Regions from separate parts of the Ruminiclostridium papyrosolvens DSM 2782 genome, predicted to be linked through region 3. Evidence: riboswitches for the same ligand, from Rfam matches in the RefSeq annotation. Region 3 holds a riboswitch; each other region holds the start of a gene.
The links. A riboswitch is a leader RNA that binds a small molecule or an ion and turns the genes downstream of it on or off. The one in region 3 is predicted to bind cobalamin.
Positions count from the first base shown of each region.

Region 1: it holds a riboswitch for cobalamin, as region 3 does, so the genes downstream of both, P0092_RS06020 (DUF2292 domain-containing protein) here and P0092_RS20685 (ABC transporter substrate-binding protein) in region 3, are expected to answer to the same signal.
Region 2: it holds a riboswitch for cobalamin, as region 3 does, so the genes downstream of both, P0092_RS05440 (energy-coupling factor ABC transporter permease) here and P0092_RS20685 (ABC transporter substrate-binding protein) in region 3, are expected to answer to the same signal.

Region 1 is NZ_CP119677.1:1,349,152-1,351,421, reverse strand. Features, by position in the region: gene P0092_RS06030 (DUF4430 domain-containing protein) at 1-631, opposite strand, end outside; gene P0092_RS06025 (homing endonuclease associated repeat-containing protein) at 717-1,040, opposite strand; gene P0092_RS06020 (DUF2292 domain-containing protein) at 1,236-1,406, opposite strand; cobalamin riboswitch at 1,437-1,633, opposite strand; gene P0092_RS06015 (homocysteine S-methyltransferase family protein) at 1,759-2,270, opposite strand, start outside.
Region 2 is NZ_CP119677.1:1,234,980-1,237,249, reverse strand. Features, by position in the region: gene cbiQ (cobalt ECF transporter T component CbiQ) at 1-117, opposite strand, end outside; gene P0092_RS05445 (energy-coupling factor ABC transporter substrate-binding protein) at 114-407, opposite strand; gene P0092_RS05440 (energy-coupling factor ABC transporter permease) at 423-1,169, opposite strand; cobalamin riboswitch at 1,337-1,552, opposite strand; gene P0092_RS05435 (dihydrodipicolinate synthase family protein) at 1,682-2,270, opposite strand, start outside.
Region 3 is NZ_CP119677.1:4,720,968-4,723,237, reverse strand. Features, by position in the region: gene P0092_RS20690 (phosphopentomutase) at 1-725, shown strand, start outside; cobalamin riboswitch at 815-1,004, shown strand; gene P0092_RS20685 (ABC transporter substrate-binding protein) at 1,137-2,141, shown strand; gene P0092_RS20680 (FecCD family ABC transporter permease) at 2,154-2,270, shown strand, end outside.

The sequences.
Region 1 (2,270 bases), 1.7 Mb from region 3:
CATCTGAGGCTCTTACAAGCTTAACAGTTGCCCCTGAAAGGTCGTTAAAGCCTGTAAGTATCCAATTATATATATCCGTAAATTTCTGAGCCTTTACATTTACATTAAAAGAACTCCCCTCATTATATGAGGATTGTATACTTGTGTAGTTGCTCATACAGGTATAGAAAGACTCCGCCGGAATTGCATAATACCAGGTCATTTTATCACCATTCTGCATTGTATAAGCTCCACAGCTATAGGAAGGAAGTTCATCGGTTGTAGGAGAAGCCCCCCTCCATACCCTGAACATCCAGCCCGAATAATAGGATGAATTAGGTGTAAAATATGCTTCTGTCTGACCTCCGATACTGGATACATATGTACTCGCACCGCTTCCTAATGCAATATGGCTTATAGCTTTATCGCCGCAAGCCTTATTCAGCGCATCGTATGCTGTAAAGCCAGTTGAATCGTTAAGTGTTACCTGATATTCATTTAAAATTGAGCCGCCGTTTCCACCTGCACTGTAGCCCTGAATTCTAACTGTTACAGTTATTGGATCTGCTGCAAATGCTATTCCTGTAAGCATTGTGCAAATAATAGCCGCCATCATAACCAGACATAATATTTTTTTGAAATTTTTTCTCACTGTTCTACCTCCATTAGTTTTCTTAACCGGCCAATGGTTCATCGCAATCAACATTACACCACGTAGGTACGTTTGTTATCCAGAGTTACTCTGGTTCTATTTCTTCAAGCAGTTTTTTTCGAACAGGCTTGATTCCTGCATCCTCCAGAATTCTCGGCCATTTTCCCAGACGGGACTTGATATACCCGAAAGCCGGAACCTCTGACTTTTTTGGCACCCTGCCAAGCTCGTCAGCAATGTCACGAAGGTACTGATAAAGCTGCTCATCACTTTTCTTCTTATAAAGCTTAATATATTCTCTGCATAAGTCTTTTTGCCGTCCGGCTAGTTCTAAATCCCTGCTTTCTGACTTTAAAGACTCTTGAGATTGGATTTTCTGACTGCAATTTTCTGCCTTCAGATATATCACTCCCTTTTACAAAAAATCTTCCACGGAGCAATAAAAAAAACACTACCTCTTTTTTTGTGAGGTAATGCTTCCGTTTTTCGATCAGCACCGTGCAGTTGTCGACATTTCTGCATTCGCTATCCCATTTTCAAATTAATAAATATGGTATAAAGCGCAAAATAACATATGAATTTTAAGATAATAATCCGTCAACTTCTAAAGCTTAATTGACTTTGTGAGTTCTTCAATCCGTACAGGCTGATTACCCTGTACAATAATTTTAACTTCACCATAGTCAATCCCCCGAAGAATCCTTACAAGCTTTTTTTCCTTTTCAGACAGCTTACCATTCGGATTATCCTTTTTCAGGCTCATGGAATCAACCAATTAAGTACACCCCCTATCGTTCGTAGAGTCTATGGTACAAAATAACAGGCAGGTCTTCTGGCTCAAGCATCATTATTCCTTTCACCTTCCCGTTTCCAGTGGTACTTTGAAAGAAACTCCTCTTTTACAGCGGCGGGACCGCGTGGGATTTTAAACCCAACTTCCCTTTTCACCGGTTCATGTTCAGTATTTTCAACACAACCGACACCTGTTTTTCATATTTAGTTTTTACATATTTAGTTTCTCACATATAGTTTCTAATATCAACTATATAATATTACGTGCAATTTGTCATGTAAATTTTATCTTTTTTGATATTTTTTACTAATAGATGTAGTATAGGTTCATATAATTAATTACATTCTGCAGCTTGTTTAATTGAAAGTTTTTTTGCAAGCTTTACTGCCTCATAGGCATCTTTCGAATATCCGTCTGCTCCAATGGTTTTTGCATAATCGTCATCTACTACTGCTCCGCCAATCATAAACTTACAGCCTACATTTTTCTCTTTTGCAAGTTTAATCACTTCCTCCATTTCTACCATTGTGGTAGTCATTAAGGCAGAAAGACCTACTATATGAGCCTTTAATTTCTTCGCTTCGTCTATAATTCTCTCTGCACTTACGTCCTTTCCAAGGTCATGTACTTTGAAACCATAGTTTCGAAGCATTAATCCGACTATGTTTTTCCCTATATCATGAATATCTCCTTTTACTGTAGCTATAACAACAACAATATCTTCTTTCTCTTCTTTTTCACCTTTTTGTTTTAGCAGAGGCTCTAAAAATGTAAAGCCGGACTTCATTGTTTCAGCACTTTGAATAAGCTGAGGGAGAAAATATTTCTTTTCATCAAATAGCTTTC
Region 2 (2,270 bases), 1.5 Mb from region 3:
AACAAATGAGTTTAGTGAAATACATAATAATAAGGGGAACATTGTGTAAATCAATTTTGCTTTGGGGCTGATATGGGCAAGTTTTGAATCATATGCATATTTATCTATCAGTATCATGTTTCTGCTCCGGATTTTCCTTTAACAGAAGTCATTCTTCCAAGTATAAAACCTACCACTCCTGCGCCAATTGCAGCTTGCAAGGCAAAAAGCAGTGACTCTATTTCTCCGCTCTTAGGCTCAAATAGTGATTCAAACCATGGCTTGTAGTCAGGAGCTATTTTAGTTATCTGTTCTTCTGCAAGACCGTCTGCGCCCGCAAATTCAGCATTCTTTATAAAAATAGGCGGTGCAGCAAGAATTACTACTACTACTGCTATCAAAATTAAATTCTTTTTCCATAATTTCATGACATTCTCTCCTTTTTAATAAATTGCTGATAGTGCCTTAAGCTCTTTTGCACTGTATTTTGCGAGAACATTATAAATAACTACCGTAAGAAGTCCTTCACAAACAGCAAGCGGAACTTGAGTAAAAGCAAAAATACTTATAAACTTCCCGAGGGAGACCATAAATCCTCCAGTAGCGTCAGGATATGCCATGGCAAGCTCCACAGAAGTTATCACATATGTCATCAAATCTCCGAAAAATGCTGCAAGAAATACTGCAAGTCCTGCTTTTGCACCCAATCGTTTAGATAGCTTGAACACTCCGAAAGAAACCAAAGGCCCTACTATAGCCATGGAAAACACATTTGCTCCTAAGGTTGTAATTCCTCCATGTGCCAGTAAAATAGCCTGAAACAACAGGATTATAGCTCCTATTACGGACATGGCAGTTGGCCCGAACAAAACCGCGCCCAGTCCCACTCCTGTTGGGTGCGAACAGCTTCCGGTAACTGACGGCATCTTGAGTGCTGAAAGCACAAAAGCAAAAGCGCCGCACATTGCTAACAGAGTCAGGTTTTTTGAAGATATTTCGATTTTCTTTTTTATTGAGAAGAATCCAATCAGGAGAAATGGCATACAAAGCACTCCCCAGCTGATACACCAGCCCGGTGCCAGATATCCTTCCATGATGTGCATTGCAGATGCATTTGCAGGAAAAATAAAAATAGCGCACACCGCAATTAAAAGACAAACAAGGTAGTTCTTTACTCTTACACGTTTCATTATAATAAACCTCCGACTTAATAATATTTGCCAAAAAAATAAAACCTTTATTTATTTTGGTAATAAAGGTTTTATTTGTAAAAAAGAACGTATAGTCTTATACTGTTTTCTCTTTTGACAAACTACACACTTCATACACTGTGAAGTCATAGTACTCTGCATATTTGGCATCTGCAGAAATACTGGCAGGTCTTCCGACTCAGATATCATAGCAAAGTTCTCGCCTTCCCGGACTAATCACCCAGTGGCATGTATAAGCAAAAATAATTCTTGCTTTTTTAGAGAACCGCTCCATCATACGGCAGCAGGACTGTTCAGGATTTTCACCTGATTCCCTCTTAGTTACTCATAATTTTGAGCAAACCAATATCGTTAATTATTAAATTTTAATTGAATTATATACCATTTATAACCATCACGTCAATTAAACTTTTGCGAAATTTGCTTCACCATATAAATAGAGCAAAATACCCACGGTGTGAGCAAAAGTGTTATTTTTACAGGCTTGCAACTTAGATTAAACCTGACTTTTCCATAATGGCTTTGAGTTTTGAAATATCCTGTTCATTTGCCATTGGCAAAGGGAAGGAACAGTAATCCTTTACGGAGATACCCTTAATCATCAGTGCTTTTTTAATATAAGGAACAAAAGGCTTTCCTACTTGATAAATATCCATAAGACAATCTATCTTCCTTTGAATATCTGAAATTGTTCTTATATCTTTTTCTTTGAAAGCCTTTACCCATGAACTGCAAATTTCAGGAACAAGATTTGACAATCCGCCAATACATCCGTCCCCTCCTGACATTACATTATGAGCAAAGTTGTCATCAAATCCTGAGTAGATTCTAAAATTCGGGAATTCCGGCTTGATTAATTTTATCAATTCCCTTGTATGATCCATCCCCGGTATAGTATCCTTGTATCCCACAATATTTTTGTGTTTTCTCAAAAGATTTAAAGTCACCTCAGGAGAGATATCATAACCTGTACGATCCGGAAAACTATACAGATACAAGTCACCCGGGCATTCATCGGCTACTTTGTCGTAATACTCCTCAACACTTTCCTGGCTCAATCCGAAATAATACGGTGAAATC
Region 3 (2,270 bases):
CCTCCGCAGACAGTGTATTTCAGATAGCTGCCCATGAAGAAATTGTTCCTCTGGAAGAATTGTATCGTATTTGCGGTATGGCAAGGGAAATGTTGCAAGGAGAACATATGGTGGGGCGTGTTATTGCCAGACCGTTTATAGGGGAACCGGGGAACTTTACAAGAACACCCAACAGAAGAGATTTTTCTGCGGAGCCCACGTCCGACACGCTTCTGGATGTTCTGAATAAAAAGGGTCTGGATGTTGTCGCTGTGGGAAAAATAGAAGACATATTTTCGAAAAAAGGAGTTACTGTTGCTGAACATACAAAAAACAACATGAATGGTGTTGACGTTACATTAAAATTTATGAAGCAAGAGAACAATGGCCTGATTTTTACAAATCTAGTAGATTTTGATATGTTGTTTGGACATAGAAATAATCCGGAAGGCTACAAACAGGCGTTAGAGGAATTCGACAACAGACTGCCTGAAATTTTGTCTGCCATGAAAGATAGCGATATACTGATAATTACAGCGGATCATGGCTGTGACCCAACTACTCCCAGTACTGACCATTCAAGAGAACATATACCTGTAATTATTTATGGTAAGGGTATAAGAGAGAATGTAAATCTTGGGACACGAGAAACCTTTGCTGATATAGCCTGCACTATTGCAGAAGTATTTAATGCAGAGAATGCTTTTCCGGGACAAAGCTTTTTAAGGGAGATTATCAAAGATTAATAAACTTTGATAAATATTGTATTTAATTGACAGATTCGCCAAAATAAGAAATTTGGACGATAATGTGTCTGATTTGGATTTGCTATTAAACTTGTTTTATATTAATATATGCAATATAACTTAATAAGAACTACAGATAAGGGAAACAGGTTTGAACCCTGTACGGTCCCGCCGCTGTGTTGGAGGAGTTCTCCATATAATCCACTGGTACATTAACCGGGAAGGAATGGAGAGTGTTGATGCCTTAGTCAGAATACCTGTCTGTAAGTGTACACTGTTAACTCTACGAGTGATAGGGGGTGTGTTTAATAAAAAATTCCAAGATGGAATTATGCCCTTTAAACACAAAACGTTTGAAGGGCTTTTATGTTTAAAGGGGTAAAAAAATAAATATTTAGGAGATATTGTAAAATGAAAAGGAATTTGAAAATTTTATCTTTTATACTTGCAATGATTTTTATTACCGGAATCTTCGGAGCTTGCAGCAGTGATACAAACCAGCAGGCTTCTGATACTACTAAGGCAATAGATACATCCGTAGAAAGTACTGCAACAGATAAATATCCTCTCACATTGGAGGATTCAAAAGGCACAAAGGTAACTATTAAGGCTAAGCCTGAGAAAATAGTAAGCTTGCCACTTGGAACCTGTGAAATGCTTATGTCACTGGTAGACAAAAGCAGAATTGCGGCTATGACTTATTATGCAGACGATGCCAAAGTTTCCAATATTGCTGATGAAGCTAAAGGAGTCGGTAAAAGGATTGAATCAAATGCGGAAAAAATAATTGCGTTGCAGCCTGACCTTGTTTTTTTGGATAAAATGGCAGATGCAAATGTCATTAAACAGCTAAGAGATGCGAATTTAACGGTGTTTATGCTAAATACTCCCTCAAATATCAAGCAGGTGGAAGATAACCTTGAACTCATAGGAAAAATTGTAGGAGAGGCAGCCAAGGCCAAGGATATAATTGCTTGGATGGAGCAGAAGCTAAAGGCTGTAAATGACAGGCTTGAACTAATGACTGATGACCAGAAGCAAACAGTACTTGATTACAGTGAAATGGGTACCACCAGCGGCAAGGGAACAAATTTTGATGATATTGTCACAAGAGCCGGTCTTATGAACCCTGTGTCAAAGGAGGGTCTTGAAGGATGGCCTGAATTATCCAAGGAAATGATAATAAAGTATAACCCACAGATTATTATTCTGCCGTCATGGTACTATGACGCAAAGGTTAGCTTTTATACTTTGAATGAGAAGATAAAAGGCGATAAGGCACTGGCAGATATAAAAGCAGTAAAGAATAATAAAGTTATTTCAGTACCGTATAATCATATTTCATCAACATCACAATACGCTGTACTGGCAGTAGAGGATATTTCAAAGGTTGCCTATCCGGGACTGTTTAAATAATCCGGAGGAAAAATGAAAAATAAAAAAATAAAAAAAGCTCTGACAAATATAGGATTTATACCGATAATGCTGCTGCTTCTGCTGATTGTAATGGTTGCGGGAACAGCTATAGGGGCGGTAAACGTACCT